DNA from 4 places in the Alteromonas sp. 4NS20-0143 genome. Region 2 is predicted to be linked to each of the others. Evidence: predicted binding sites of a transcription regulator. Region 2 holds the regulator's gene; each other region holds the start of a gene.
What was found. Region 2 encodes sigma-54, which starts transcription at its own class of promoters, with help from an activator protein. Its sites were predicted from a motif close to GTTGGCACGNNNNTNGNNT; they were not measured.
Positions count from the first base shown of each region.

Region 1: AC27HD_RS09685 (DUF2726 domain-containing protein) is a predicted target of sigma-54. The motif match lies at 5,901-5,919, and genes of this name have one in related genera.
Region 3: flhA (flagellar biosynthesis protein FlhA) is a predicted target of sigma-54. The motif match lies at 1,552-1,570, and genes of this name have one in related genera.
Region 4: AC27HD_RS04255 (EF-hand domain-containing protein) is a predicted target of sigma-54. The motif match lies at 5,905-5,923, and genes of this name have one in related genera.

Region 1 is NZ_BAAJLR010000003.1:571,679-579,359, reverse strand. It holds gene AC27HD_RS09720 (NAD(P)/FAD-dependent oxidoreductase) at 1-237, opposite strand, end outside; gene AC27HD_RS09715 (GNAT family N-acetyltransferase) at 258-869, opposite strand; gene AC27HD_RS09710 (DUF2721 domain-containing protein) at 869-1,252, opposite strand; gene AC27HD_RS09705 (rhodanese-like domain-containing protein) at 1,647-2,051, opposite strand; gene AC27HD_RS09700 (cobalamin-binding protein) at 2,273-3,322, opposite strand; gene AC27HD_RS09695 (cobalamin biosynthesis protein CobD/CbiB) at 3,328-4,269, opposite strand; gene AC27HD_RS09690 (5'-methylthioadenosine/adenosylhomocysteine nucleosidase) at 4,307-5,005, opposite strand; gene AC27HD_RS09685 (DUF2726 domain-containing protein) at 5,233-5,820, opposite strand; gene AC27HD_RS09680 (amidase) at 5,977-7,374, opposite strand; gene AC27HD_RS09675 (hypothetical protein) at 7,403-7,681, opposite strand, start outside.
Region 2 is NZ_BAAJLR010000002.1:652,986-660,666, forward strand. It holds gene AC27HD_RS06560 (calcium/sodium antiporter) at 1-476, shown strand, start outside; gene AC27HD_RS06565 (KpsF/GutQ family sugar-phosphate isomerase) at 476-1,453, shown strand; gene kdsC (3-deoxy-manno-octulosonate-8-phosphatase KdsC) at 1,472-2,020, shown strand; gene lptC (LPS export ABC transporter periplasmic protein LptC) at 2,017-2,595, shown strand; gene lptA (lipopolysaccharide transport periplasmic protein LptA) at 2,564-3,160, shown strand; gene lptB (LPS export ABC transporter ATP-binding protein) at 3,163-3,888, shown strand; gene AC27HD_RS06590 (RNA polymerase factor sigma-54) at 3,966-5,465, shown strand; gene hpf (ribosome hibernation promoting factor) at 5,494-5,781, shown strand; gene ptsN (PTS IIA-like nitrogen regulatory protein PtsN) at 5,795-6,241, shown strand; gene rapZ (RNase adapter RapZ) at 6,302-7,144, shown strand; gene AC27HD_RS06610 (HPr family phosphocarrier protein) at 7,179-7,451, shown strand.
Region 3 is NZ_BAAJLR010000002.1:331,700-339,380, reverse strand. It holds gene fliR (flagellar biosynthetic protein FliR) at 1-362, shown strand, start outside; gene flhB (flagellar biosynthesis protein FlhB) at 398-1,522, shown strand; gene flhA (flagellar biosynthesis protein FlhA) at 1,626-3,725, shown strand; gene flhF (flagellar biosynthesis GTPase FlhF) at 3,755-5,182, shown strand; gene AC27HD_RS05195 (MinD/ParA family protein) at 5,188-6,054, shown strand; gene AC27HD_RS05190 (RNA polymerase sigma factor FliA) at 6,051-6,782, shown strand; gene cheY (chemotaxis response regulator CheY) at 6,818-7,201, shown strand; gene AC27HD_RS05180 (protein phosphatase CheZ) at 7,236-7,681, shown strand, end outside.
Region 4 is NZ_BAAJLR010000002.1:104,917-112,597, reverse strand. It holds gene AC27HD_RS04285 (response regulator) at 1-360, opposite strand, end outside; gene yciH (stress response translation initiation inhibitor YciH) at 411-743, opposite strand; gene AC27HD_RS04275 (STAS domain-containing protein) at 906-1,211, shown strand; gene AC27HD_RS04270 (SpoIIE family protein phosphatase) at 1,367-3,031, shown strand; gene AC27HD_RS04265 (tellurite resistance TerB family protein) at 3,131-3,580, shown strand; gene AC27HD_RS04260 (putative bifunctional diguanylate cyclase/phosphodiesterase) at 3,726-5,798, shown strand; gene AC27HD_RS04255 (EF-hand domain-containing protein) at 6,178-6,474, shown strand; gene AC27HD_RS04250 (sensor histidine kinase) at 6,615-7,681, shown strand, end outside.

The DNA of each region.
Region 1 (7,681 bases), on a different contig from region 2:
AAATCCCAATGCGTGAGCATCTATTACCGTTACGCTTTTACCTGCCTCAGATAAGCTTATCGCCGCAGACAGACCGGTGTAACCTCCTCCAATAACCAGGTAGTCGGTTTGTTGTTCTGTGAATGGGTAGGCAGAGGAGGACGGTAGTGTTTGGCATTGATAATGAGCATGCCAATAGCTGTTGGGCTGAGGGTGTGATGGCGATACTGAAGTAGAAACGAGGGGGTCGTAGATCATAGTTGGATTTGCGACTTATTTTAAGAAAACGAAAGCATCATTTCGGCACCTTCACAGTAACAGTGCTCGTCGCAAACAGGACAATCGTAACCTTCGTAGATTGACGCGTACTGCCATTTATTAGGATGTTTTTTGATAAGTACACCGCCATTTTTCGAGAAATATTTAAACGCACTATTTCCCGGACTGGCTAGCCATATATGAGCGAGTCCTGCAAGGGCGCCCTGTATTGATGCGCTTTCAATCGACTTGGCCAACAGTTTGCTGCCAATTCCCAAGCCTTGTTTGTCAGGAACAACCGTATTGCATTTAAAATAACAGACTTTGTCTTTGTCGACGGTCCAAAGGTTTGTTGAACACCATTTATCCGGCGTCCATTGCGTATGCGCAAACGTAAGCCTGAATCCCACGACGACGTCATTGTGCAATGCTAGCCAGCTAGCATTAACGTTATTATGAAAGCTACGCGTATAATAATCAGACATAAGCTCGGGAGTTAAGTAGTTATCGCCATGAACGTGATTTCCCAGTGCAATTACGCCCTCAAAATACTGCGGGGCTAGCTGTACATAGTGTATGTCTTGGCGAGTTGTTCCTTCGCGTGCGGCGTCTTTGGGGGCAGTGTTGTGCATCAGTCACCCTTCATACCGTCTAAATGAACGTCAAGTGCTTCAACAGAAATCAAGATTTCTCGAACAGACATCCAAAGTGAATAAAGTAATGACACCAAGCTTGCTGCAAATATCCAATTACCGACTTTTTGATACGTCAGGTAAATAGCAAGCATAGAAACTACGCATAAAAAGAAGCTGCCTACGCCAGCTATTTGCATACGCTTTATCAGTGAAATGCGCTGTCGCAGGTTTGTGATTTGCGCAACCGTATTGTCGTTACGTTCTTCTTTCGCAAAGTTCCTAATGATAGTCGCAAGGGTGAGAAATCTATTCGTATACGCCAGTAACAGTAACGAAATAGCAGGAAACAGCATAGCGGGGGTAGCAATATCTATTTGCATTTGGTTTTCTTGAGGTTGCGTGTGTGAAAACGTGTAGTGCAAAAAAGTGTACCACACAGTTGTACAGCTTCGCACGGCTCACGTTGTGGTTTAACTGTTAACTAGATAGGGGGTAGCTAGGACGTTTGGAAACCATCTCTAGGCAGTAGCTAGGCAATAGCTAGGAATAGCTAGGTTCTAGCTTGAACACAGCTCAGATACAGTTAGGTAATAACGGCCTGGTTGAAAATAAGGGCGTTTAGGCTTAGGGAAGTCAGTTTAAAGAAATTTAGTCTAAAGGGTTTAGGTTTATAGGAAGCCAGTTAAAAGGGAGCCAGTTAAATGAGAGTCAGTTAAAAGAGAATCAGTGAAAGAGGAACTAGTGAGAAAAGGACGCTCACGAACAGCCTAGCTGTTACATTTTTTCCACAGCGTATCCAGCTTCATTCCAGCCCAATATATCGCCTTCCAAATGCATAACGTCGGTAAAGTCTTGCTCTTGCAGTACTTTCATTGCGAGTTTTGCTCGTCTACCTGAGCGGCAGTAGAGAATGATGGGCTTATCTTTATATTCCTGCAATTCGCTTATGTACTCCTCAATGCTTTTATGGGGCATGTTGATGGCACCAGGAATGTGTCCGTCGGCGTATTCTTCAGGAGAGCGAACATCGATTAGCAGCCAATCGTTACTGGCCACTCTTTCTAGCAGAAAAGGTGACGCTTCAATATTTCGATAAGTGGTGGCTTTAGCGGTAAATTGCAAAGATAAAAACAATGCAACGCCCACAGCAATTAAGAAACCTGTCACAACAAATCGCATGATGACCTTTCCCGTTGCGATAATTCAATGAACAATATACTACAAAAAGTGTAGGGCGTGTTTATCTTTACTGTGCATTTTTGCAGTAGCCTGTGTGCTTTTTAGACAAGGTAAATGGTTGAAGGTCTAGCATGCTAAATCGAAACCATTTAACGCAGTATAAACAGCATACAGGCGCTGCCCGAAGGTGGACAAAGTTGTACAGTGAAGTTCAACGCGCCCTAATTAATACCGCTGCAAAGTCGTTTTAGTTCATCTGCAAGGCGCAGCGAGAATCGGCTGGTTATGTCGGGGTTCACAGTAACTATTTTCGCATCTAAAAAGTCTGAATGAGGTTCCCAGAATGATGACAATGACGCTTGGCTTTCGTTACTTGCCGCAATAATTACATCAACCTGACGCATTAGCACTTCTGAAACGGATACTTGAGGGTAATCGATTGGGCTGTCATAAAATGCCGTCTGCGCGCCGCATACGTTCAGTAGTTTGTTTGGCCATGCTTTAGGGCCCACTGTCATCAAGGGTGTGGACCATGAGTAATAGAACACGTTTTTGGGCGTCTCCCTTGAATAAGCGTTTTTTAACGCCGCTATCTTCTCATTAAATGCTTCCGCCAGGGTTTTCGCCTTCAAACTAGTATGCGTTAGCGTACCTAAACGAATGAGTTCTGATGGGATATCGTCTATTTGCGTTATTGCGCTATCAAACACGTTAAGCCCCAAAGACGACAACTTTTGAATATCTTGTGGCTTATTCCCCCCTTTCCACGCCAACACCAAATCGGGCTTAAAAGCGAGAATGGCGGCCATATCTACGCCTTGGTAGTCAGCAACTCGAGGCAGCGCTTTCACTGCCTCGGGATAATCGCTGTAATCACTTACTGCCACAAGGTTAGGGCCTAACCCCAAACTGTACGCCCATTCGGTGAGGTGTGGGGCCAGGCTAACTATTCGCAAGCTATCTTTTTTAGGGGCCTGTTGCCCCTCGTGCAATGCAGGGTTTTCTGTTTGATGATATTCAGTATTGAAGCTATTGGATGATCCTCTATTTTGCTCTTGTGGCAATAAGCTGGCGGCAACAGTTACGTTTGCTACAAGTAAGAAATTAAAGATAGCACTACCTATTAAACCTTTAGCTAGGAACAAACCACAAAAAGCAGAAGGGCGACAAGCAAAGCGAGACAAGAGGTCAGAAGCAAGGCGAGAAAAAAACCGAGAAAAAAGCCGAGAAAAAAAAGGCGGGCGTTGAATACGGTGCTTTAGTGACGTCATTATATCTACGTGCCTATAATAATGAGCCACAGTGTGGCTATCGCAGTTACACCAATCATGGCGCTGGTGATTGTTCTTTTAACATAAACCATACTTGAAAATTTAACCTCGTGTTCTCCACCTACCCGTGGGTAGCGTATTTTTCTATTGGCATAAATGGCAGGCCCGCCCAGTTTGATATTATGTATACCGCCAAGGATTGCCAATAGCAGCGAGGTTTTATCCTTAGCAGAACAACGTTTAACTGCTTTTAAACCGCGAATAGGTCTGCTGCTTATTAACGTGATGAGCGCGCCTAGTAAAGCGGGCGGAAGCACTAATACGCTAACGACTTTTTTTATGGGTTTAGCAAATAGCGCCATTTTGGGGTCTCGATAGTGCCACTGCCATGAGGTTAAAAGCAGCAGTCGATACACTAATGCGCCAATGGGCCCAAAGACGACATAGTAGAAAATAACGCCACAGAATAGATAAAGAAACTTTAGCCATAGCGACTCTATTGCCGCTTTCGCAATACCTATATCAGTTAGCGTATCGCATTGACGCGCTGTGATGCTCGACACTAATTCACGGGCTAGAGATTTTTTGTTTCTGCCCACAGTCGCCAACACTTTTTTGTACTGCTGGCGCTGATAGCCGTAATCAAGCAGCACTACCATAATGACAGCATCAAAAAAAACAGGGTATTGTGCCATTGAAACTAAAATGGCGAGGCAGGCAACGAGAGGGCTAAGTAATACAATGGCTGCCAGTGTACCTGAAATGTAGTGCTGGCTGGGTGCAAACGATGAGGACGGTAACACTTTACGCCCCATCTGAGTGACCAAATAGCGCATAAGTGTTAGTGGGTGAGTACGCTGCGGCCATCGCCAAGAGGCGTCGATAGCGATGGCCAACCAAAGTATCAGTAGTGGTTGAAAATCAATGCCACTAATCAGTGAATTCATTGGTGTGGTACGTCTTCATTTTCGCTTAATTAATTAGTTATGCAAAGTTTTTTACCATTGCCATTACCAGCTGTGCAGAGTGCTTTGCGGCGGTCTCTAAATACTCTTTAAAACTCACTGACGAGGTTTTCCCGGCAATATCTGACAAAGAGCGAATAACAAGAAATGGTGTGTTTAGCATGTAGCAAACCTGGCCGATTGCGGCCCCTTCCATCTCAACCGCTTTCATTTCTGGAAAGTCTTCTCTTAATTTTGCCACGGCTTCATCGCTACCAATAAATGCGTCGCCAGTGCAAATTAAGCCGCTGGTAGATTGTATTTCAGCAATGTGTGATGTGGCATTTTTGGCCGTTTCAATGAGAGCTTCATCACAGCGAAAGTCTTCTGGCATACCGGCGCATTGGCCAAGTTTGTAGCCAAAGTGGGTAAGATTGGCATCGTGATGAATAACGTGGCTGGCTATAACCACATCACCAATATTTAGGTTTTTATCAAAACCGCCCGCTGAACCAGTGTTAACTACCGCATCAGGAGCGTACTGCTCAATAAGCACTGTAGTTGCGATCGCGGCCGCTACTTTACCTATGCCGCACTTCACTAAGATAACTTCAATGCCGCTGAGTGTGCCTTCGTAAAACGTTAAATGTTTCCACTTCGTTTCTTTCAAGTCGTCGAGTGACGCTTTGAGTAGCGCAACTTCTTCATCCATTGCACCTAAAATACCAATTCGTTTCATAATTGTACCGACAAGTTAACGTTTTAAAATGTGCTGTTGCACTGCTTTAACCGCAATATTATAAGCTGTTACGCAAGCAGTTATAAAAGCTGTTGTATTGCTAATTGTATAAGGAATGTGGTGAAACTGACAGAAAAATGCCTTTGTTACTGTCACTCTGTGTAAGTTTGAGCTGTAACAAAGGCAGGGGGAAGGGGGGAATTATCTATGCCCACTGGTATAAATGATTAAGCAGCGGCAGGGCGGCTTGATCTAATAGGCCTCGTTGGGCGTTTTGTAGGCTCTGGGTTCAGCGTAGGCTGTTGCGCCATTTTTTGCTGTAGACGACGATATGGCACAAGTTTGTTTTCAAGGCACTCTCGAATATCTTCAATACTGTAGCCCGACTTCACTTTAATGCGAACATGAGGAACTCCAGCAGCATCCAAAGCACCAGTAACAAACCAATCTTTTTGGGTTTTGTAGCCCTCTTTACCCTGGTTGTGTACTAGGTCGATGGCTAACACTGGGCTCATGGTATCTTTTTCTACAAGCACAAAATCAAGTTGACGACTTGATGCGCGTGAGAGTGCCTGTGATGCCGTTTTCTTTTTCGTCGATTGACGAACGGCCACCATGTCGTTCAAACGAACTCGGCACATAACTCTAAATTCACGGCCTACCGCTTGTTCAATTAACGTTAAAAATGAGTATTCCACTTGGGTAAACAGCTGTGGCTTACGTCGAAATGGAAATGCCATTCCTCCATCAGACAATTTTATGGCGCCTAGAGCAACGACAATAAGTAACATCATCAAAATAATTGCCAATTCCATCTTTATCCTCACATATATCAATCAATATTAGCGTCAAAAAGGTGACGCGTAATCAAGCTAGACCTTTGGTAATGAAGATATTGCAAAGCAGATGCCAAGAATTTCTGTTTGAGTAATGAAGAGTTACGGGGTGTAAATAAAGAGTGTTCTGACTTTTTATAGCAGGATTTGTTCTAGCGCTGCTGCGGCATCTAATAACGCTCCCTCATTACCAGGGGCTGATGCGAGCATTATGCCTGGAACTAAGCCAGTTTTTGGATCGCTAAAACCACGAGCCGGCACCGTAATGCCAGAAAGGTCGAGCATGTTAACGAGTGTGTGGGCTGTGATCTGTTTATTGAGTCCAGGTTTCATTAGGGTTGCACGGTTCATAGCACCGTGCTTTGGCGCGAGCATGCCTATTGTGGGTAAGCATAGCAATGCATCACGCCCTAAAAACGTTCTATAGTTTTTTCGCGCATGTTCATAGGTTTCAATGATGCCGGTCAAAGTGCTTTGTTTGCGAGGACGATATAGACCATTGATAAGCGATAGCCAAAGAAAAAAGCCAGGTTGTACTGTGGGTCTTCCAGTCATTTGACGCAGTGTTTCATTGATAATTGAAAATGGTTTTCCGTCAACAGAAAGCCAGTCTTTCCATACAGAGATCATTTCTCCGGTTACCAATTTAGGCACGTTCATAAATAGTGTTTTGATATCATCAAGCACAGGTTCGTGCTTTACCATTCCCGCTGTTTGCAACCCCTCTAATGCGGCTCGATAGGCCGTATCTATGCATTCCTCTTTTGCTTCGAAGGGGTAATTCTTTGGAGCGATGAGCTTTAGTCCATCAATAGTTGCGGGTAACGCTGGTGGTTCATGGGCTATTACCGAATACGCTAGGCGGGCATCTCGAACGCTTCTAGTAATTGGGCCTATTCCATTGAATGTTTCAAAATACGGACCCGACTCGGGGTACACAGAGCTTTTATTAACGGCAGCCGAATGAGGCCTAAAACCCACTAAGCCACAAAACGCAGCCGGAATTCGTATAGAGCCTAAAATGTCTGTTCCAAATCCTATCGGCGATACACCACTAGCTACCAGTGCTCCTTCGCCTCCTGTTGACCCACCCGGCACACGCGTTTGATCTTTTGGATGGTTGCTGCGGCCAAATCGCAAATTACTTGTTTCTGCGGTCATCACAAATTCGGGAATATTGCTCCGCGCGATAACGATAGCGCCTGCTGATTTGAGTCGCTCTACTACTGGAGCGTCTTCTTTGCACTGGATAGCCGGCATCCGAACACTACCAACAGTAACTTGCTCTTCAGCCAGTGCATAGGTTTCCTTCAAGGTGATTGGTAGGCCTGATAAAGGCCCGGCAATTGGGTTTTCAGCCGCCGCTAATGCTTGCTCATTGAACACTTGGGTTGCGGCATTTAAATGTGGGTTTACCAGATGGAGTCTGTCTAAGCTGGCTTGTACTAGCTGCTTACTGGAGAGCTTTCCAGTGCGCATCTGCTCGAGGATTGCTGTGGCATCGGCCATGTCGTGGAGAGTGAAATCTGGCAATTTACAATTCTCTCTTTGATTTGGCTTGTTACTTAGCCGCCACCAAAATATCTACCTGAGCACCTGCATTATCGGGTGATACTACAATTTTTGTATTTCGCTCTTTAGATGTAATCAACGTGCGCTGATTGATTGCTGGATGCGTTTTAAACTTGGGGAGGCGCTCTTTATAAAAGCTCACCACCTGAGAAGGCGTAAGCGCGGTGTGATATACAATGGCTGCGGGAGTTTCGCTCTCAAATTGCTGACATTGGGTGGCGTCTGAGGATAGTACTACTGAGTGAAACTCGCTCGGGCATGGCGTTGT
Region 2 (7,681 bases):
CTGATGAAATTCCAAAAGGCGTGTCTAACACCGCCGCTCTCATTTGGATTGGTCTGGGGTTAATTGTATTGCCCCTCAGCGCTCACTTTTTGGTTAATTCAGCCGTCGAAATAGCCCGATACATGGGGCTTTCTGATTTGGTTATTGGACTAACAATTATTGCGTTTGGCACCAGCCTTCCAGAGCTGGCTGCGAGTATTGCTGGGGTCTTAAAAGGCGAGGATGACCTGGCGCTAGGTAATATTATTGGTTCTAACATTTTTAATTTGCTTGCGGTGCTGGGTCTGCCTGGCCTTATCGCACCTGGGCTTCTCGACCCAGACGTACACAATAGAGATATGTACGTCATGTTGGGTTTAACATTGCTACTATTTCTGTTTAGTTTTGACTTAATTGGCAAACGTAAAATATCCCGCACAAATGGTGCAATACTTTTAGCCTGCTTCATAGGCTATCAATTTTGGCTGTTCGGATGATGACTAATAAACAAAACGACTACATTACCTCTGCAAAACGTGTCATCGACATTGAGGCTCGTGCAATTAGCAATTTAGCACAGCGACTGGACGAGAGTTTTGTTGCTGCCTGCGAAATGCTTTACGCCTGCTCTGGCAAGGTGGTAGTTAGCGGTATGGGCAAGTCGGGGCATATTGGCAATAAGATAGCCGCCACGTTGGCAAGCACAGGCACCCCAGCCTTTTTCATGCACCCAGGTGAAGCGAATCATGGCGACTTGGGAATGCTCAGTAAAAATGATGTGCTTTTGGCTATTTCAAATTCAGGCGAAACCGGCGAGTTGGTGAATTTACTGCCGGTTGTAAAGCGCCTTGGCGTTAAAGTCATCGCCATGACCAACAGTATTTCCAGTACGCTAGGTCAGTACGCCGATGTAGTACTGAACATCAGTGTGGAACAGGAAGCCTGCTCATTAGGGTTAGCGCCAACTACAAGCACTACCGCTACATTAGTGATGGGCGACGCTTTATCGGTGGCATTACTCGACAAGAAAGGATTTACCTCCGACGACTTTGCGCTATCACACCCAGGGGGCTCCCTTGGGCGAAAACTACTGTTAAAAGTCAGTGATATTATGTTGACCGGCAGTGATATTCCGCTAATAGAACCGACAGCAACTGTTGCCCAAGCGCTTCTTGAGATATCGCAAAAAGGCTTAGGCATGACCGGTATTGTGAATGAATCCGGTAAGCTAACGGGCGTATTCACCGACGGCGACCTTCGCCGTATCCTCGATGCTAGGGTCGACCTTCATGAGGCAACGGTGAGTGACGTAATGACCCAAGGCGGCAAAACAACCACAGCCGACCAACTCGCCGTTGAAGCTCTCAATGTTATGGAGAGTTTTAAAATAAGTGCACTCATGGTGCTTGACGATAATGACCATCCAGTCGGCGCGTTTAATATGCATATGCTATTAAAAGCAGGAGTGCTGTAAATGAACAAGAAACCAGATATGACAACCACGCTGTACACCGAACTCAATACGGACCTATTTGATGCACTAGCCAATATTAAACTGTTGGTGTGTGATGTTGACGGTGTTTTTTCAGACGGACGGATTTATCTTGGAAATAACGGTGAGGAATTAAAAGCCTTTCACACTCGCGACGGGTACGGCGTTAAAGCACTTGTCAGTCATAACATTGATGTTGCGGTGATTACCGGTAGACGCTCAGCCATCGTTGAAAACAGAATGAAGGCGTTACATGTAGCGCATATTATTCAAGGCGAAGAGAACAAGTTCGACGCGTTAAAACAGCTTATGGACCGCCTTGAACTATCACCTGAACACGTTGCCGTTGTTGGTGATGATATGCCTGATACCGGCATGTTTAAACATGCGAGCGTTAAAATAGCCGTTGCCGACGCACACCCCTTCGTCGTAAAACAAGCAAATTGGATCACAACCCTACCGGGCGGTTTTGGGGCAGTGAGAGAGATAAGTGACACGATTTTGCAGGCGCAAGGCGTAAGCAATGACATTTTCGGGGCCAGCGTGTGAATCAATTTGGTTTCAACCGACTTGGCGTCAGTATTTCAGCGCTATTTATTTTAGCCATGCTGATGTACATTCCTACCTGGATGGAAGAAGACCCAGTATTAGAAACGTCTGAAGGACTGGATGCATTAAAGCCTGCTTATAAAGCTAAAAACTTAACCACAACCCTTTATAACAATGAAGGGCAACTGAATCATAAAGTGTTCGCTTCTTCCATGGAGCATTACGACCAGCTTGGCTTTGTTTCTTTCGACCGGCCGAACTACACTCTCTATACGAATGATGCAGGTTCACCTTGGGTCGTGACAGCGCAAGAGGGAACCTTGTATAACAATGAATTAATACAATTAGAAAACAATGTGACAATTGAAAACCAAAGTCAGGACGACTTTGTGAAGTCAATTACCACTGAATACATTCAAATTAATTTGGATAACAAGCAGATGACGTCAGATCAACCCGTAGAAATACGCGGCATGCAATATGTTATTCAAAGTAACGGATTCAACGCAAACCTGCGCACCCAAAAATATGAGCTTATCGACCATGTACAAACTACGTATTCTCCTAGCAACTAGTGCGCTGCTAGTGCTTTGCACTAGCCCGGCATTAGGCAATGAAAATGATTTTACGCTGCCTATCGAGATTGGCTCTAACTCTCAGTTCATTGATGGTAAAAATAAGACAGCGCTATATAAAGATAACGTACTTATTACCCAAGGCTCGCTTACTATCGAGGCTGACGAAGTTGAAGTTATTGCATCCCAAGGAAGCGGCCGAGAGATTTTTGTTGCTCGTGGAAACCCAGCCAGCTATTCGCAAGAGCTTGAAGACGGTAACCCTGTTTCTGCAAGGGCGAACGAGATACGCTATGAAGTGGCTAAGCGTACTATTTCCCTTACCGGAAACGCAGAACTAAAACAGGACACCAGCCAAGTTAAAGGCAACAGCATTACTTTTGATATGATCACAGAACAACTGCTAGCCACAGGCGGCGCTGGTGATGCTAGTGGGCGCGTTACTACCGTATTTACGCCTGAGTCTATTCGCAAAGCGAAAGACGAGAGCAGCGAGGATAATGACGGTAGCAACGGTGACGGCAACAATGGTAACGGCGACAACGACGGTAAAGGCGAGCAGTAACAATGGCAACTCTTAGTGCAAAGAACCTTGCTAAAGCATATAAATCACGACAGGTAGTGGTTGATGTTAGCCTGTCAGTCTCTACCGGGCAAATTGTCGGGTTATTGGGGCCTAACGGCGCGGGAAAAACCACGACCTTTTATATGATTGTAGGGTTGGTTCCCTCAGACAAAGGCCAAATATCTATTGATGATAATGAATTAACTCATCAGCCTATGCATGAGCGTGCAAGAGGCGGTATTGGCTATTTACCACAGGAAGCGTCCATCTTTCGAAAGCTAACTGTGCATGAAAATATTATGGCGATTTTACAAACCAGAAAGGATTTAAATTCACAGCAGCAGGAAGAAGAAGCCGATGCGCTACTTGATGAATTTAATATCAACCATATACGTAATAGTATGGGTATGAGTCTTTCCGGTGGAGAACGTCGCCGAGTAGAGATAGCACGAGCATTAGCAGCAAAACCTGAATTTATTTTGCTTGATGAACCTTTTGCTGGTGTTGATCCCATATCAGTTAATGATATAAAGAAGATAATACAGCACTTGCGCGACAGAGGGTTGGGTATACTCATTACCGACCACAACGTGCGGGAAACATTGGATGTCTGTGAAAAGGCGTACATCGTAAGTCATGGTGAACTTATTGCGCAAGGAACGGCGGAACAGGTTTTAAGTAATCAAAAAGTAAGGGATGTATACCTAGGCGAACAATTCAGGCTATAGTTATTGTGTGTAACCTAATTGTCATTTTTCATAAGCGCTCAGGTATATTCACTCAAGAGCATTAAAATAAGATATAGATGAAACCATCTTTACAGTTAAAATTTAGTCAACAACTAACGATGACTCCACAGCTGCAACAGGCAATCAAGCTGCTGCAGCTGTCTACACTCGATCTTCAACAGGAGATTCAAGAGGCCCTCGACTCAAACCCTCTACTAGAAGTAGAAGAAGGTAATGACGAGCCTCAGGCAGAAAAAAACAACATGGACAATGACGATAGCCAAATCGAAGCTACCGCGTCAGCGTCCAGCGACACTCTAGAGTCGGGTGATGCTCTAGAAAAGAACGACTTACCCGATGAACTGCCAATTGATAGCACCTGGGACGAATATTACTCAGCCTCTTCAGCACCTGCGCCTGGCCCGTCAAATAACGATGATGACCACGTTTTCCAAGGCGAAACCACTGACGACATTCAAACTCACCTGCTTTGGCAAATGCGTTTAACCCCTTTTTCTGATGTTGACAGAGCTATCGCCGTTGCCATTATCGACTCGATTGACGAGTCAGGTTATTTAACCGCTACGCTAGATGAGATATTAGAAGCGGTAAACTTCGAAGATATCGAAACCGAAAATATTGAAGAAGAAATCGAATTAGATGAAGTTGAGTGTGTACTGAAACGCATTCAGATGTTTGACCCTATCGGCTCTGGCTCTCGCTCTCCGCAAGAGTGTCTGTTGGTGCAACTGCGCCAGTTTGCTGACGACACACCTTGGTTAGATGAAGCAAGAAGACTGATTGAGGACTACTCAGACCTTCTCAGTAGCAAAGATTATAGAACCCTCATGCGTAAAAGCCGTTTGAAGGAAGATGAACTTCGCGAGGCCATGCGTTTACTTCAAACCTTGAATCCTCGCCCAGGTAGTGCTTTAGTTACTAAAGAGCCTGAGTACGTTATTCCAGATGTATCGGTGGCGAAGAAGAACGGTCGCTGGACTGTTGAACTCAACCCCGACAGCTTGCCTAAGCTTGGTGTAAATCAGCAATACGCAGCAATGAGTCGAAAAGCGAAAAACAGCAGTGACTCTCAGTTCATTCGTTCTCATATGCAAGAAGCTAAATGGTTTATAAAGAGTTTAGAGTCTAGAAACGATACTTTAATGAAAGTGGCTAACTGTATCGTTCAACAGCAAATGGGATTTTTTGAGCACGGACCAGAAATGATGAAACCAATGGTGCTCAATGATGTCGCAGAAATGGTGGATATGCACGAATCCACAATATCGCGAGTAACGACTCAGAAGTATATGCATACGCCGCGCGGTATTTACGAATTGAAGTATTTCTTTTCTAGCCATGTGGCAACTGAGTCTGGCGGCGAGTGTTCGTCAACGGCCATTCGTGCATTAATAAAGAAATTGGTAGCAGCAGAAACGCCAAGCAAACCATTAAGCGATAGCAAAATTGCTTTATTGTTGGCAGAGCAAGGCATAAAAGTCGCTCGGCGGACAATAGCAAAATACCGGGAGTCTTTATCGATACCCCCGTCTAACCAACGCAAAAGCCTTATCTAAAGGCGTTATATTAAAAGGAAGACGAAATATGCAAATCAACCTAACTGGTCATCATGTGGAAATCACCGATTCTTTGCGTAATTATGTCGATACGAAGTTTAGTAAACTTGAGCGTCACTTTGATCACATTTCTAATGTGCATGTCATCCTGAACGTAGAAAAAATAAACCAAAAAGCAGAAGCTACGATGCACTTAAGTGGTGCCGAAGTATTTGCATCCTCAGAAAATACCGATATGTATGCGGCGATTGACAGCATGGTTGATAAACTCGACAGGCAGGTGATCAAGCATAAGGAAAAACTGAAAAAGCATTAATAGATAATTAAGCATGGATATTAAAGCCATCGTAAGCCTGGACCGCACCGAGTGTGCGGTTCAGTGCAATAGCAAGAAGCGAATATTAGAAATCATTTCCGATATTGCTGCCCAAGACAATGCCAGCATTGACCAAGTCACCGTGTTGAATAGTCTTCTATCTAGAGAGCGGATGGGCAGTACAGGAATAGGTAACGGTATAGCGCTCCCTCATGGTCGTTTAGCGGGTTTAGAACACGTTATGGCCATTATTGTAACCTGCATTCCAGCGATTAACTTTGACGCCCTCGATGAAAAACCTGTCGATATATTTTTTGCACTGCTTGTGCCTGAAGAACAGACAGAGGGACATTTACAAACGTTAGCGACAGTGGCTGGTAAGCTCAGCGACAAAGACACTGTCAAAGCGATACGAAGAGCCAAAACCAACGAAGATATTGTTTCAGCACTTGGCATGTAAAGACAGTTTCAAAAGATACATTGACGTTTTCGTCATTTTTTTGTTTAGGGAGAAATATCGGTGAAGCTGATCATTATCAGTGGTCGTTCAGGCTCAGGAAAGTCGGTGGCATTAAGAGCACTGGAAGATTTGGGCTACTATTGTGTCGATAACATTCCCGTCAATTTGCTACCAACGCTCACCCATACTGTTGTGGATGAATACGATCAAGTAGCGGTGAGTATCGACGTACGCAATTTACCAAAGAATCCTAACGATTTGGTAGAAATATTAGACTACCTTCCCTCCTCTTGGTCGATGACGATTGTTTACATTGACGCCAGTGACGACGTGTTAGTAAAGCGCTTTAGTGAAACTAGACGTTTACACCCTTTAGCAAAATTAAATAAATCGCTCTCTGAGGCCATAAAGGCAGAATCAACGTTGCTTGGGCCTATTGTTGAGCGTGCTGACCTCTACTTAGACACAGATAAGCTCACTATACATCAGCTGGCCGAAATTATTCGCGAGCGGATTTTAGGTAAAAAGAGTTCTCGTTTGGTATTGGTGTTTGAATCTTTTGGCTTTAAGCACGGCATACCGAAAGACGCCGACTATGTATTTGACGCTCGTTTCTTACCGAACCCTCACTGGGAGCCTGATTTGCGGCATTTGACGGGTTTAGATGCACCTGTAGAAGTATTTCTTGGCTCACAACCTGTGGTAACTAAGTTTGTATGGCAAATCCAAAATTTAATTACTACATGGCTGCCTCATCTCGAGCGAAATAATAGAAGTTATGTCACGGTAGCCATTGGTTGTACGGGTGGTCAGCACCGGTCTGTCTATATTGCGCAGACGTTGTCAAAAACATTCGGTGAAATTCATCCGGATGTGCAGATACGCCACAGAGAGCTAAATTAACCACTCGCAATAATAAAAAAGAGCGTAAATACTAGTGACTATTGAGAAAACACTCACCATCGTCAATAAACTTGGCCTTCATGCAAGAGCGGCAACCCAACTGGTGCAGCTTGCTAATCAGTTTGATGCCAAAATAATTCTTGAAAAAGGCGATAAACAGGCCGACGCAAGCAGTGTGCTTGGATTGATGATGCTTGAAAGCCATCAAGGTGAGCAGGTTAACGTGATTGTTGAAGGCGATGATGCAGAGGACGCCTTAGCTGCTATTGAAACACTCATTGAAGGACGCTTTAACGAAGACGAGTAACCTCGTAGGCCCTCCCATAGGCCAGCTCTCCTCTGGCCACTGGCTAAGCGTTTATATAACGTCTTATATAAGCGCTTATGTACGCTCTTATGTAAACGCTTATATCACTGATGATATAACTGCCGACAAGACAGCCAACATAACCGCTGACACGTAAAAACTCATTCTAAAACAATGTATTTATCATGACACTGCTAGGGTAAATACGCTATTCTATAAGCTCAATCTAT
Region 3 (7,681 bases), 320 kb from region 2:
TCGATGGGCATTTGTCTATGATTCAAATGATTGTGATGAGCTTTGAGGCCTTTCCAATCGGTGAGGCATGGTGGACGGGAGAGCAGTTTAAAGGCATTGCTCATTGGGGTGGTTGGATGTTTGTATCTGCCATTACATTGTCGCTAGCACCTATCGTCTCATTGCTGGTGGTTAACCTTGCCTTTGGTGTTATGACAAAAGCGGCCCCCCAGTTAAATATTTTCAGTATTGGTTTTTCTATAGCGCAGATGATGGGGTTACTTATCATCTGGATAACCCTAGGTAACTTTACGGCGCACTTTGAGACTCAGTGGATGCGGGCTCAGCAATATATGTGCGAGCTGTTACGAATATGTTCTTAGATTTCAGAAATGACTATGTTGGTTTGAGAAGATAGATGTCAGATTCAGCAGAAAAAACAGAAGACCCCACGGGGAAAAAACTCGAGGATGCCCGAAAAAAAGGGCAGATTGCGCGATCCCGTGAGTTATCCACCACGTTAGTGCTTATTATCAGTGCCGTCATGTTCTTATTTGTGGGAAGTTGGATTGCTGAATCGGTTTTCACACTGACTCGCCGCATGTTTATTTTGTCTCGTGACGAAACCTACGACACCACGCATATGTTAGCTGCGTGGGGAGACGCATTTACTACTATTAGCGGACCTGTACTTTTGTATATGGTTGTGGCCATGATTGCCGGTATCTATGGTTCAATTGCCCTAGGCGGCTATAACTTTACATGGAGCGGTGCAAAACCAAAAGCCTCCAAAATAAGCCCAATTCAAGGCTTTAAGCGCATGTTTGGCACTAATGGCTTGGTGGAGTTACTTAAGTCAATCGCTAAGGTTATCACCATAATCGGCATGGCTATTGCCGCACTGCTTTTCTTTCAAGACGAAGCTCTGCATCTGGATATGGAGCTCTATCCTGGCAACATTTTCCACGCCCTTGATATGCTTAAATGGGCATTTTTACTTCTTGTGTGCGGCATGATCCCTATTGCGCTTATTGATGTGCCTTATCAAATGTATAAGCACAACGAAGAAATGAAAATGACCAAGCAAGAGGTCAAAGACGAGCGCAAGAATGCAGAAGGCGATCCTATGGTAAAAGGGCGTATACGCCGTTTACAATATCAAGCAGCCTCTAAACGAATGATGCAAGAAGTCCCCAATGCTGACGTGGTTGTCACTAACCCCACCCATTTTTCTGTGGCAATTAAATATGACGATAATGGCAACCGAGCCCCTGTTGTTATTGCTAAAGGGGCTGATGAGCTTGCTATGCACATACGAAAAATCGCCACGGCCAATGATGTGCCGCTTATACCCTCGCCTATGTTAGCCCGCGCGATTTTTTACTCAACAGAAGTTGACGATGAAGTACCCAACGCATTGTTTATGGCTGTGGCTCAGGTATTGGCCCACGTCTATCAGCTAAAAGCGCATAGAGCTGGAAAGGGCAAGCGTCCTAAGCCTTTAAAACGAGACTTACCTATACCTCCAGAATATCGTCGCTAGAGCATTTTTTATTTTATAAAAAACCTAAAGCTGGCACGTTAGTTGTTATATCTCTATCAGATTAACGTTAAGCGTCAATTTTCTGATAGAGAGACATCCAACGATGCAGTTATCCGGCTATCTTCAGCGGTTCGATAAGAATCAGTTGCAAAACTTCACCAGTGGCTTAGGTGCCCCGATAGTTTTGCTTGCCATTATGGGTATGGTCATTCTACCCATGCCCCCCTTTCTTCTAGACGTGTTGTTCAGCTTCAATATTGCATTGTCCTTGGTCATTATTCTGGTGGCGGTTTTAACTCAAAAACCTGTCGATTTCGGTATTTTTCCACTTGTGTTGCTTATCGCCACGGTATTGCGCCTTGCTTTGAACGTGGCTTCCACGCGGGTTGTGTTGTTGTACGGCCATGAAGGCGGCGACGCTGCGGGTAAGGTTATTGAAGCTTTTGGTGCAGTGGTTATTGGTGGTAACTACGCGGTAGGTATCGTGGTATTTGCTATCTTACTGATTATCAATTTTAAAGTAGTTACCGCCGGTGCAGGGCGAATTTCTGAGGTGAACGCTCGCTTTACCCTTGATGCAATGCCTGGAAAACAAATGGCCATAGACGCCGATTTAAACGCCGGATATATCGACCAAGACCAAGCCCGGGAGCGCCGTGAAGAAATAACCGCAGAAGCAGATTTTTACGGTTCTATGGATGGTGCATCAAAATTTGTTAAGGGTGATGCTGTTGCTGGCCTGTTTATTATGCTCATCAACATCGTTGGCGGACTGTTTATCGGGATAATTCAATATAATCTGTCATTTGGCGATGCAATTGAAATATATACGCTACTGACTATTGGCGACGGCTTAGTTGCTCAAATTCCCTCACTGCTTTTGTCCGTCGCTACCGCGATTATTGTGACTCGTGAGAATGAGTCTCAAGAAATGGGTAAAGAAATTCGCGGGCAGCTTGGTAATAACCAAGCGCTGTATATAGCCTCAGGCGTGTTATTCGTCATGGGAATTATACCGGGAATGCCCCATGTTGCGTTTCTTGGTTTCTCTTTTCTTATTGCTGGTGTTGCTTATTTTCAAACTCACAACGCGAAGAAAAAAGCGGCTGAGCCACAAGTGCCAGACACGCTGTCACGAGACGAGTCAGTTACGCCAGAGGTGAAAGAGCTTGGGTGGGACGATGTACAGCAGGTAGACACAATCGGTCTTGAAGTGGGTTATCGCCTAATACCGTTAGTCGATAAGTCCCAAGGGGGCGAGCTATTAACCCGTATTAAAGGGGTACGTAAAAAACTGTCTCAAGAATTGGGTTTTCTCATTCCCCCTGTGCATATTCGAGATAACCTCGACTTAGAGCCCAATACGTACACCATTGCGATGCTTGGCGTTACCATTGGCGATTCAGTAATAAGCCATGATGAAGAGTTAGCAATCAATCCAGGGCAAGTCTTTGGCAAGTTAGAGGGAAGGGCAACAAAAGACCCTGCCTTCGGTCTTGATGCGGTATGGATTAAACCGAACAAGCGAGAGCACGCACAAACACTTGGTTACACCGTAGTCGATGCTGCAACGGTAGTCGCAACCCACCTAAGTCAGCTGCTGACGAACAATGCCTATCAGCTTTTAGGCCACGAAGAGGCGCAGCAGCTTCTCGATATGCTAGCGAAGCAGCATCCTAAACTCGTAGAGGGATTAGTACCTGACATACTCCCTCTTAGTACGGTAGTTAAAATACTGCAAACGCTGCTGTTTGAAGGTGTGCCAATTCGTGACATGAGAACTATCGTTCAAACGTTAAGTGAGTATGGAACCCGCAGCCAAGACCCAGATGTGTTGGTGTCGGCGGTGCGAATTGCCCTTAAGCGCCTAATAGTTCAAGAAATTACTCAAGGTTCTAAAGAGATACCTGTCATAACCTTGGCGCCAGAGTTGGAACAGATGTTGCACCAGTCACTTCAAGCAGGTGGCGAAGATGGCGCTGGTATTGAACCAGGCTTGGCAGATAAGTTGCAAAAATCACTGCAACAAGCCAGTCAGCAGCAAGAACTTGAAGGAGAGCCCGCGGTGCTTCTTACTTCAGGAATGCTAAGACCGGTGTTATCACGCTTCCTTAAGTATTCTGTTGTTGGGTTACATGTGCTTTCTTATCAAGAAGTACCCGACGACAAGCAGATAAAAATAGTCAGTTCGGTCGGTCAATAATCTGACGCTGGGTGAGTGGAGAGGTTGCAATGAAAATAAGACGATTTTTTGGCAAAGATATGCGCGAGGCGTTAAGCCAAGTAAAGGCTGAGTTAGGTAGCGATGCGGTTATCATGTCAAATCGCAAAGTGGCTGATGGCATCGAACTTGTAGCAGCTTATGATAAAGAGCCAGAAGCAAAGCTAAATATTAGTAAACCTTCCGGTGCACCTTCTTCACCAACGTCTTCTAAGCAAAATCCTACACCGAGTCTTAGCGAGATTATTGGCGATGATGGTCCAGACAGCCTAAAGGCGCTGCTTGAAAAGCAACATGGCGCAGGACAAGGCGCATCAAAAGATGTCGTGCAACCTACATCCGCAAATGCACAACATGCCAATGATATTGCATCCCACCTTAATTTCTCCGACGCATTCATTGACGAGGTTGAAGCACAGCAACCTGTTGACAGACATACGGGCCCAAGTGAGTACCAAAGACACAGCGAAGCATTCCCTTCTCATCAAGCGTCGAGCATTGAAGAAGCGCCAGCTGCACCGTCTGATGAGCTTGCACAGATAAAAGAAGAGCTAGCGTCGTTAAGAGGGGTACTACAGCACCAAGTGGCTGACTTAATGGAGGCAAAGCAGACTCGTCAAAAACCCGTTCATCAGTATTTGATCACTCGCTTAACCGATATGGGGCTTAGCAAAGCATTATCTAAGCAACTAATCAGTTACACGCCTTCGCATTATAACGAGAGAGATGCGTGGGTTTATCTTCTTAACCTATTGGCTAATCGATTAAATGTAACAGGTAACGATATACTTACCGCGCAGGGTGCTGTTGCATTAGTCGGTCCAACGGGTACGGGTAAAACAACCACAGTGGCGAAATTGGCCGCTCGCTATGCACAAAAGTATGGCGCAGATTCTGTGGCAATGATCACCATTGATACCTATCGTATTGCGGCGTATGAGCAACTTGCAACTTACGGCAAGATTATTGGCTGTACGGTGAGAAAAGCGCAATCAAGTGAAGAACTTTCAGATTTATTGTTCCAACTTCGTCATAAACGACTAGTATTGATTGATACGGCTGGATTTAGTCAACGAGATAGTCGATTAATTAAGCAAATAAAGCATTTTGACAACGGTCAGATGCCCGTAGTGAAAAAATATTTAGTCGCGCAGGCAAATACACAATATCCTGCATTACAGCGTATCATTAGAGCGTATGACGACATCGAACTAAGTGGTTGTATTTTCACAAAGTTAGATGAGTGCTATTCTTTAGGAGAGGTACTCAGTGCGGCAGTCGAGTATCAGTTACCGGTTAGCTATGTCACCGACGGTCAGAAAGTACCTGAAGACATTAAGATTGCAGAAGCGAAATCTTTAGTTTCAGCTGCTGCAAAGCTTTATAAAAAATATGGTTTGGATCATACTAGTAATAACAACGATATTAAAACAGCATAAGTAGTATGATTGACGACCAAGCGAGTAGCTTAAGAAAAATGAAGCAATCACGGTTAATCAAAGTTATCGCCGTCACCGGAGGCAAAGGTGGCGTAGGTAAAACAAATATTACGCTTAACACAGCAATTGCTATGGCTAAGCAAGGTAAACGTGTGATGGTTCTTGATGCCGACTTAGGATTGGCAAACGTAGATGTCATGTTGGGCCTTCGCGTTGAAAAGAACTTATCTCATGTTTTGTCCGGTGAGTGCACGCTAGATGATGTACTGGTTACTGGTCCCCACGGTATTAAAATTGCACCTGCAACATCGGGAACTCAGTCGATGGCAGAGCTTTCAACGACCCAGCATGCGGGCTTGATACGTGCGTTTAGTGAACTTCGTACGCCTATTGATGTGTTGCTTGTCGATACTGCCGCGGGTATTTCTGACATGGTGCTCAGCTTTGCAAAAGCCTCTCAAGACATCATGGTAGTAGTGTGCGATGAACCCACTTCACTTACCGATGCCTACGCGCTTATTAAATTGCTAAACCGCGAGCACGGTGTATTTCGCTTCAAAATAGTGGCGAACATGGTGAGGGACGTGCGTGAGGGGCAAGAACTATTCAGCAAATTGAGTAAAGTAACAGGGCGCTTCTTAGATGTTGCGCTAGAATTAGTTGCAACAATACCGTTTGATGAAAATATTCGCCGTGCAGTTAGAAAGCAAACTGCTATAGTCGATGCCTATCCAGGCTCACCTGCTGCTGTTGCGATAAGTCAGCTAGCGAATAGAGCGGCATCATGGCCAATACCGGCTCAGCCAGGTGGTCACTTAGAGTTTTTCATTGAGCAATTAATTGCAGAAAAAGCAGTAGGGAATCAGCGTTGAATAGTAAGGCGGCAGCTTATCAACAACAAACTGATAAGTCGCAGTTAGTAGAGCGACACGCGCCTCTTGTGAAGCGCATAGCGCATCATCTAATAGCGCGACTCCCTGCCAGTGTGCTCGTTGATGACCTTATTCAGTCTGGCATGATTGGATTGCTAGAGGCCGCTCGAAACTTTGACGGTTCGAAAGGCGCAAGCTTTGAAACGTTCGCGGGTATTCGCATTCGCGGTGCTATGTTAGACGAAATTCGCAAAGGTGACTGGACGCCGCGCTCTGTGCATAGAAACGGGCGCGCCATTACAGACGCCATCTCTCGTGTAGAGGGCGAAACGGGAAGAGATGCAAGAGATGTTGATATTGCTGCTAAGCTAAACGTAAGCTTGCAGGACTATCATCAAATGCTCAACGAGGTAAATGCAGGTAAGCTAGTTGGGATTGAAGATTTAGGTGTTTCAGAAGATGTGATTACTACTGAGCAAAGTAGAGGTAGTGATGCACCGCTGGAAGATCTTATGCAAGGGGCGTTTCAAAAGTCGCTTGCGCAAGCAATCACCACGTTACCAGAGCGAGAAGCGATCGTGCTTTCTTTATACTATGATGAAGAATTGAACCTAAGAGAAATCGGTGAAGTTCTTGATGTAAGTGAATCGAGAGTAAGTCAAATTCACAGTCAGGCCATGTTAAAACTCAAATCTCGAATGAAGTCGTGGCAAGCTGACGAAGAATAGAAATTAAAACAATTAACCCCTCACTGGAGGCTATTTTGGATAAGAGCATGAAGATTCTCGTGGTCGATGACTTTTCAACCATGAGACGTATCATAAAAAACCTACTAAAAGATTTGGGTTTCGCAAACATCCAGGAAGCGGACGACGGAAATACGGCGTTACCTATGCTACAGCAGGGTGATTTCGATTTTGTTGTAACCGACTGGAACATGCCAGGCATGCAGGGTATCGATTTGCTTAGGGCAATTCGCGCCGATGACAAACTGAAGCACTTGCCGGTACTAATGGTAACGGCTGAAGCGAAAAAAGAACAAATCGTTGCCGCTGCGCAAGCAGGCGTGAATGGCTATGTCGTTAAGCCATTTACTGCAGCTACATTGAAAGAAAAGCTAGATAAAATATTCGAACGTTTAGGTTGATCCAGACGCTCACCAGAGAAACGAGGTTTACTGGATGACAACGAATACAAACGTTCCACTTTCATTAGAAGAAGCTAAGCAACTCGTTGTTTATCTTGAAGCTGGTGATAATGCGTCGGCTAATGCGCTGTTTGAAGCGGCGTCAATGAAAGAAAATGTAGAGCTTTTCGCTGAGGTAGGAAAGCTAACGCGCCAACTTCACGACGCGCTAAACAATTTTCAAATAGACGATCGCATAAAGAATTTAGCGACAGACGATATTCCCGATGCGCAATCTCGCCTAACTTACGTTATTGAAGAAACTGAGAAAGCTGCCAACACTACCATGGATGCGGTAGAGGCGAGCATGCCTATAGCTGAACTGCTAGCTTCTCGCATTGACAGCGTGATGCCTGAGTGGAAAAAGCTCATGACTCGCCAGATTGAAGTGGGTGAATTCAAAGTTTTATGTAAAGACTTAGACGAATTGTTAGAAGACGG
Region 4 (7,681 bases), 550 kb from region 2:
GGAGAGATGAAGCGGTTCGAACGGTTTTGGAAGAATGGCCGCCACACCTGCCTGTTTAAACTCTTCTAACTTACTCATTCGGTTTTCACTTGAAACCAACATGAATGGGATAGACTTAAACTCGTCGCTCTCTTTTATGAATTTAAGCAATTCAAGCGCTGTGCCGTCCTCAAAATACATAGCGCTAACGACAAGGTCTGCGCCATGTGCGCGAATGGCAGATTTTGCTTCTCCGAATGTACTAACAGGATCAATTTCCTTAACACTTTCTTTGAGCAACAAGGTAGTGATGATCTTTCTCTGTGTATCAGAGGGCTCTACCAAAATAATATGTAAATCAGAAATTGACAGCTTTTCCATTTCGGACTCTTTTTGTTATGTGTTTATGAAAAAGTAGGAGGGGACAGACGCTATCCTCCTGCAAGTTTTACCTTATAATCTTTTTTTTCCAGCAACAGGCGAAGTTTTTCTCTGTCGTCGGTTTGAACTTCAATCACACCGTCTTTGACCGCACCGCCGCAACCGCATTTCTTTTTAAGTTCTGAGCCTAGCTTCTTTAGGTCTGCAGGAGGCATGTCTAACCCTTTAATAAGAGATACACCTTTACCCTTTCGTCCCTTAGTCTCCCGGTGAATACGAACGATGCCATCGTCCGACACTGAGCGAGCTTGGTCCTTTTGTTCTGGTTTGACTTTACCGCTTTCAGTACTGTAGACCAAAAGCGCATCTTGCCAATCTTGCATATCTGCCTCTAACTTTAAACTTAACCTTTCATTTCTCAGAAAAACTGTCATGCTGACGATAAAAATGTCTGAGAAATTATTGCAAACTTGTACTAGGGTTAAGGATAGCAAAATTGACGACATATGATGAAACTTTTCTCAACGAGGTACATTGGAGGTTCAATGCCGATCACATCGCAGTATCGCCAAGATGGCGAAGTTTTAGTAATTAAAGTGGGGGAAAAGTTCGACTTCAGTAAAGTTGAAGAATTTAGAAACGCCTACAGCGATCTGACTGATAAAACGAACGAAATCGCTGTGGATCTATCCATTACGGAATATATGGATAGCTCTGCGTTGGGTATGTTGTTAAACATGCAGAAGTCGCTCAAGGGTGGCAACTACACGTACAGCATAGAAAATGCACGTCCACAGGTGAGTAAAATACTGGAAATTTCTCGTTTTGATAAAAAGTTCAAACTTCGCTAGGAAGGCGAGAAGCGTTTTAACGCTTTGAAGTAATGTACCTCCCGATAACTAGATGAGATAAGGTTAGGCGAGATAGAGTGAGATAAGACGAAATAAAAAAGTCTCATCCTATGTTCGGGTGCTGTTCGATGCTTCTGTTTTTAAGGATATGTATTATGAAAATTCTTATTGTCGACGATGAGCCTATCAATCGCATTTTACTTTTGAATATGCTCAGCGCAGAAGGGTATGACGACTGCATCGAGGCTGAGAACGGCACACAGGCAATTGAAAAGTTTAAATCAGAGGCGCCAGACCTGATATTACTCGACGTGGTAATGCCAGATATGAGTGGCTTTGATGTTGTACCACAATTGCGTAAGCATGCCTCAGAAGAATACCTTCCCATTCTTTTTATTACTGCACTGGAAGACAAGGCCAGCTTGGTTAAGTGTTTAGAGGTTGGCGGCAATGATTTTGCGACTAAACCTTTCGACAAACACATACTTGTTGCCAAGATTCGAGCGCACTTAAAAATCAGAGCATTAAGCCTTCGTATTGAGCAGCAAAACAAAGCCTTATTATTGTTTAACCAGCGGGTAGCTCGCGAACACGCTATCGTCGAGCATATCTTTAGCAATGCAATTGTAAACGACCCTCAAGTACTGTCTTATTTTGACTATTACATTAAACCTGCAGAAAGTTTCAATGGTGATGTCTTTTTATGTGAGAAAAACCCAAATGGCGGCGTTTACTTTGCGGTTGGAGACTTTACCGGTCACGGTTTAGCATCGGCGGTAGGCGCATTGCCAGTCACCAGAGCCTTTCAGGAAATGTCTCAGCAGGGCGTCACCGTGTCTGAAATTGCCAGAGAGCTCAATACTATCTTACTTAAGTTTCTTCCTCACGACATGTTTATGGCGGCAGTCATCGGGGAGATTGATTCGACAGGCTCTCATATTACGTTGTGGCAAGGCGGTATGCCGGCCGTACTCACCGCGGGTAAAATGGCCTCAGGGTTGCGTCAGCGTCCTTCACGGCATATGGCTCTGGGGATCCTCGATGATGAGGAATTCGACACGGCCTGTGACACCGTTCACTTATCTCACGGTGAGCAGCTTATTATTGTAAGCGACGGATTAATAGAAGTGTTTGATAGTAACAACGATATGCTCATGGAAGATGGAATCAGCGATATTATCAAGGATAAGCTATCGAACAGTGAAACCATTACGGCACAATCGCTGTACGAGAAGGCCTTGCAGTTCAATGTAAGCAATTCATTTGATGATGATGTTTCTGCTATTATCTTTTCTTCAAAACCAATTCAACTTTTACCAACAGTGAAAAGTCAATTTGGTTTGCCTTCTTCACATGAAGTAGCCCTTACTGCTGAGTTGTTAAAGCAGCCAGACATTTTGCAACGCGTTTTGCAGATAGCAGGGCAGTGTGAGGGCGTTCAAAGCATCCGCTCAGTCTTGTACACTGTGCTTTCAGAATTATTTAACAATGCACTAGAGCACGGTGTGTTAAAACTCGATTCAGAGATGAAAAGTACCACTGAAGGTTTTCATTCCTACTATGAACTGCGAGAAGCATCGCTAAAAGAGCTCAGCGACGCAAGTATCACCATTAGAATTGAGTCTTTGCCTAACGAACAGAAAATACAAGTGTCAGTGCTCGATAGTGGTGACGGTTTTAGTTTGGATAGTCTTGAAAATGTGACTAACGATGAGTCTTTTGGTCGAGGGCTAGCAATGGTGCATGCGTTGTGTGAACAGGTTCGATTTGAAGAAGGAGGTCGAAAGGTAATAGTTACCCTTAGCACCAATCCTCGTTAGCGCTAATTTTAGGTCACTAAACGATAACTCCTTTCGTTATTATCTGCTTAAGGTTACAAAGTAAATAACGCACAAGGCGCTAACGCTAAAGGAGCTAAAATGCTAAAACAATTTTTAACCTTGTTTGAAGATGCAAAAAAACAGCAAAAGCCGACTTATTCTTATGAGCTTGCCACGGCCGCGTTACTCAGTGAAATAGTGAATGCCGATAACGAAGTTACCGAAGAAGAGCGTAAGGCATATCAATATCAACTCAAAAAACATGTGAATATTGATGACGATGCACTGGCCCTTTTACTAGAAGAAGGGAATGAGACGTCTGAAAATGCCATTGATGTTGTTCAGTTCACAAAAGTTGTTAATGCGCACTGCGGTAGTGAAGAAAAAGCTAATATCATTCGTAGCCTTTGGGCGATTGCCTATGCAGACAGCACCCTAGCACCGCTTGAGGAAAGTACCATAAGGCAAATTGCAGATTTACTTTATGTACCTCACAGCCAATTTATCAAGACAAAATTGGATGTGAAGAGCGGACAAACTGACATATAGTCTCAGCCTTTTCGTTGATGTTCATATTAAAGCGTCGTTAAAAAGAGTTGTTATTTACTCTCCTTCACATATTATTTTACGCCTTTAGCGGGTAAACTCGTTTGCTGTCTTTTACGTTACTATTTCGTCGAACAAGGTTGTGTTGGTGTTTAAATCGATAAAAATAACCATGGGTATTGTGATAGCAATATCGATGTGTGCCCTTGCTATAGCGGTGTTTGTGATCAATAAAGTTGAGCACAACGCGCTAATGAAGCAAGTGGTAGAAAGCAACACCAGTGCAATCAGTAATAGTTTAGCGTCGCAATTGAGTGTGCTCGCAGACACGGGCTCAGATAATGTAGACAGGTACGAGTTAATATTTAAATCGGTGCGAGAACACAATTACCTCATATCGGCAACGCTTTACGATATCAATTATAAAGCGATTACGTCTGTAGCATTGAGAAAAGAGTCTGATTATGGCTCAGCAATTCCCTCTTCACCCCGCGACATTCCCTACGGCGTAACCCTGCATTCCAACGATGTTATTACTACTCATAATCTCGTAGGTACAAGTACTTACCCCCTTGGACACGTTGTTATTCATGCTGACGCTAAAGCTGCCATACCTGAGCAAAGTGCAAGAACGTTGGTACGTCAATTCTTCCTTATTCTGGTCATAGGATTGCTCTGCGTGGGTATTTGTCTGTTGGTGACCCATCGTCTTATTACACCATTATTTGAATTAAAGCGGTTCACTCAGGACCTTTTTGAAACAAAAGATTATGCACTGCGAAGCTCAATTTCCTCACAAAACGAATTTGGACAGTTAGGCTCAAATATAAATAGTTTGCTTGATACCATCGAAGTAGAGCTATTGATAAATTTTGAACAGAAACAAACCCTGTTCGACCAGCAAGAGACTATGGCCCGGCTCGCCAATTACGATAGTTTAACAGGGCTACCGAACAGACAATATGTGCTCGATAATCTCAGGCTCGAATTAGCGCGAGCCAAGCGAAACGACGAAGACATGATGCTGCTGTTTTTCGACTTAGATGGGTTTAAAGGAATAAACGATTCATTAGGTCATGAGACCGGCGATTTAATTTTGATTGAAGTTGCCGATAGAGTGCAGCGTCTTTTGCGAAACGATGATTTATTTGCCCGTTTAGGTGGTGATGAGTTTATCGTTCTTCCCGATAGAGAGGTGAACGACTACGCTGCTGAGCAGTTAGCGATACGTTTATTGTCTGCATTTGATGAGCCATTTGAGATGCAAGGTCTTTCTCTGACAGTAGGAATAAGCGTTGGTGTTGCAAAAGCAAGCGATGCGAATTTTGAACTCAGCGACTTGATGAGTAACGCCGATCTAGCAATGTACAGATCGAAGGCGAGAGGGCGAGGAAGCTATACACTCTTTACACCAGATATGGTTGAGTCACACAAGCGCAAGCTTCAGATTGCAAATGGCATTGAGCAAGGACTACGCGAAGACGAATTTATTGTTTATTATCAGGTGAAAGTTGATAACTACGGTCATGTTATTGGCGCTGAAGCCCTCATACGTTGGCAGCATCCGGAATTTGGGCTTGTAATGCCCAATGAATTTATTCCTATTGCTGAGCAGGGCGGCAAGATTACCGCTATTACTCAGTGGATAATCAAACGTGTGTGTATAGACCTTCCTGACATTAAACATTGGGCGCCACAAAACTTCAAAGTGTCGGTGAATTTATCGGGACACGATCTCAGAAACGCACAGCTTTTTGACTACATATACAACACATTAAACGTTTACGACGTTAATCCTGAAAACATGGAGTTTGAGGTAACAGAGAGTGCTTATCTCGAAAACTTCCAACTCTCTAATAAGTTCTTCAGACGAATGAGTAATATGGGTTGTTCCATTGCCTTAGATGATTTTGGTACGGGCTATTCATCACTGAGTTACCTTACTCAGATAACTATCGACACGCTAAAAGTGGATAGACAGTTTGTGATGGAGCTTCAAACCTCTGAGCGCAGCAGGCTAGTAACCGGCGCTATTATTGATTTAGCAAAACGTCTATCGCTGACAGTATGCGCTGAAGGAATAGAGACCTATGAGCAGTGGGACTATTTACGTCAGCACGGCTGCGATAACGTTCAAGGCTTTATGTTCAGTAAACCCGTTCCTTTAAAAACGCTACTCAGTCTGGCGCCATTTTATGACGAAAAGCAATTTAAGTCGTAAAGGTTACATATAAAAGTGTTTCTAATCAGCAACACATAGCCGTGCGGCTATTTCTTTGCATTAATCCAAGCTTCTGATATTAAAGTATATTTTCTTTTTTCTATAATGTGGCGCGAATCTGGCTATATCTAACCAAGTACTGGTTAGGTAACTATGTCAGTACTTATGTAGGTTCTCATTTTAGTACTGGTGCATGTACTACAGTGGGACAAGTGCAAACGTCGAGATAGGCTCTAACATGGCTTTTGGTTCTATCCAACGTTAGCGAATTAGACTCATAGTAAGTATGCGACGTCTTACAACATGCCATAGACGCACATATTAGCGCAACCTACTGAGTTGACAGGATGCACCTGCTATCTATTGCGAGGGATTCAGAATGAAGATTTCAGGTAGAAAAATATTTACGTTGTCAGCAGTTGTGATGTTGCAGGTTTTTTTTGTAGCGTCGGTAAGCGCAAGCCCGGCCAACACGCTGATGCAAAAGCTTGATAAAGATAAGGACGGTTTTATTTCGCTTAAAGAAGCTGTCCAACACATCGAATTATTGCGAAATTTTGGCTTAATCGATGATAATGAAGATGGCAAGCTCACGGAAAATGAGTTAGCAAAAAGTAAGCTTACGCCTAAGGCAAATGATGCGAATAATAGTGTTACCGCGGCGCTAAAGCAGTAGCAAGTGCAGTAGTAAAATCACCAAGAAATAGTAATATCCGTGAATATTAATTTACGCTGATATCAACATTAGCTGTAACAAAGCAGCAGAAAAATGAAGAGGATAGGGTTCTGGTTAAAAAGTTTTCCTTAAGCGAACGGATAGTTCAGCTAGGTTCTCTGAGGCAGTTAACATTAGGTAGTTTTGTGTTAGCCCTAATTCCTCTTATTGCCCTGCTGTGGCAAAGCCAGAGCGATTTAGCCAAAGTTGGCCAAATGACAACGTTGGAAACCCGCTTTGTCGTTGAAATTGTGGGTGATGTTCAGCAACTTGATAACGCCGTAGTGGATGTTGAACGAAGTATTCGACAATATTCTGTACTGAAAAGTGAGAGAGTGGCGGCCATCTCAGACAATGCGTTAGAGCAATTTGCACTGGCGGCAGATAATCTGTGCCAAGGTCTTGGCACTAGCGAAGTGTGTAGCTTTTTGACAACACAAATAGACCAACTGGCAGACTATCGAAACATTGAAGATCAGTTATTGCTAAATGCTTATCTCGCGACTATCAAAGATAGCGTTAAACAGCTGAGAAAAGATGTTGAACGGGTCATCACCGAGCGAGTGGCACTGCAGCAGAGCGACCTGAACGCGATGCAGGCAAAGCAAGCTTGGTCTACTGCTATGCTGGTAAGTGTTTCTTTAATGCTGATATTGTTAGGCAGTCAGCTTATTGTTAACCCCGTCAATAACCTCAAAAAAATAATTCGTATACTGGCCCACAGCAAAGGCGAATTGCCACCCCTAACTCGCCATGCGCCCAAAGAATTACTTGATGTAGAGAAAGATTTGCACTGGCTGTATGACCGCCTTCAGCAACTTGAGCATATTCGAACGGCTTTGTTGCGCCATGCAGCCCACGAATTAAAGACGCCCTTAGCCAGTATTAAGGAAGGTTGCAGTCTGTTATCTGAAAATGTGGTTGGCGATCTAAACGATAACCAGCGAGAAGTATTGTCTTTGCTAAGTGGAAGCACTCAACGGCTCAACACTTTGGTTGAAAAACTATTAGACTACAATTTGTTACTGCAGCAGGCTCAGCCCAAATTGGTGCTTTACAAGCCGCAGACGCTGATAGATGAGTGCATTGAAGACTATGCACTCGCTATTCAAAACAGAGAAGTTGTCGTTGATGTGCAGGTTGATGAGGCTCTTCTCGATGAAGAGCT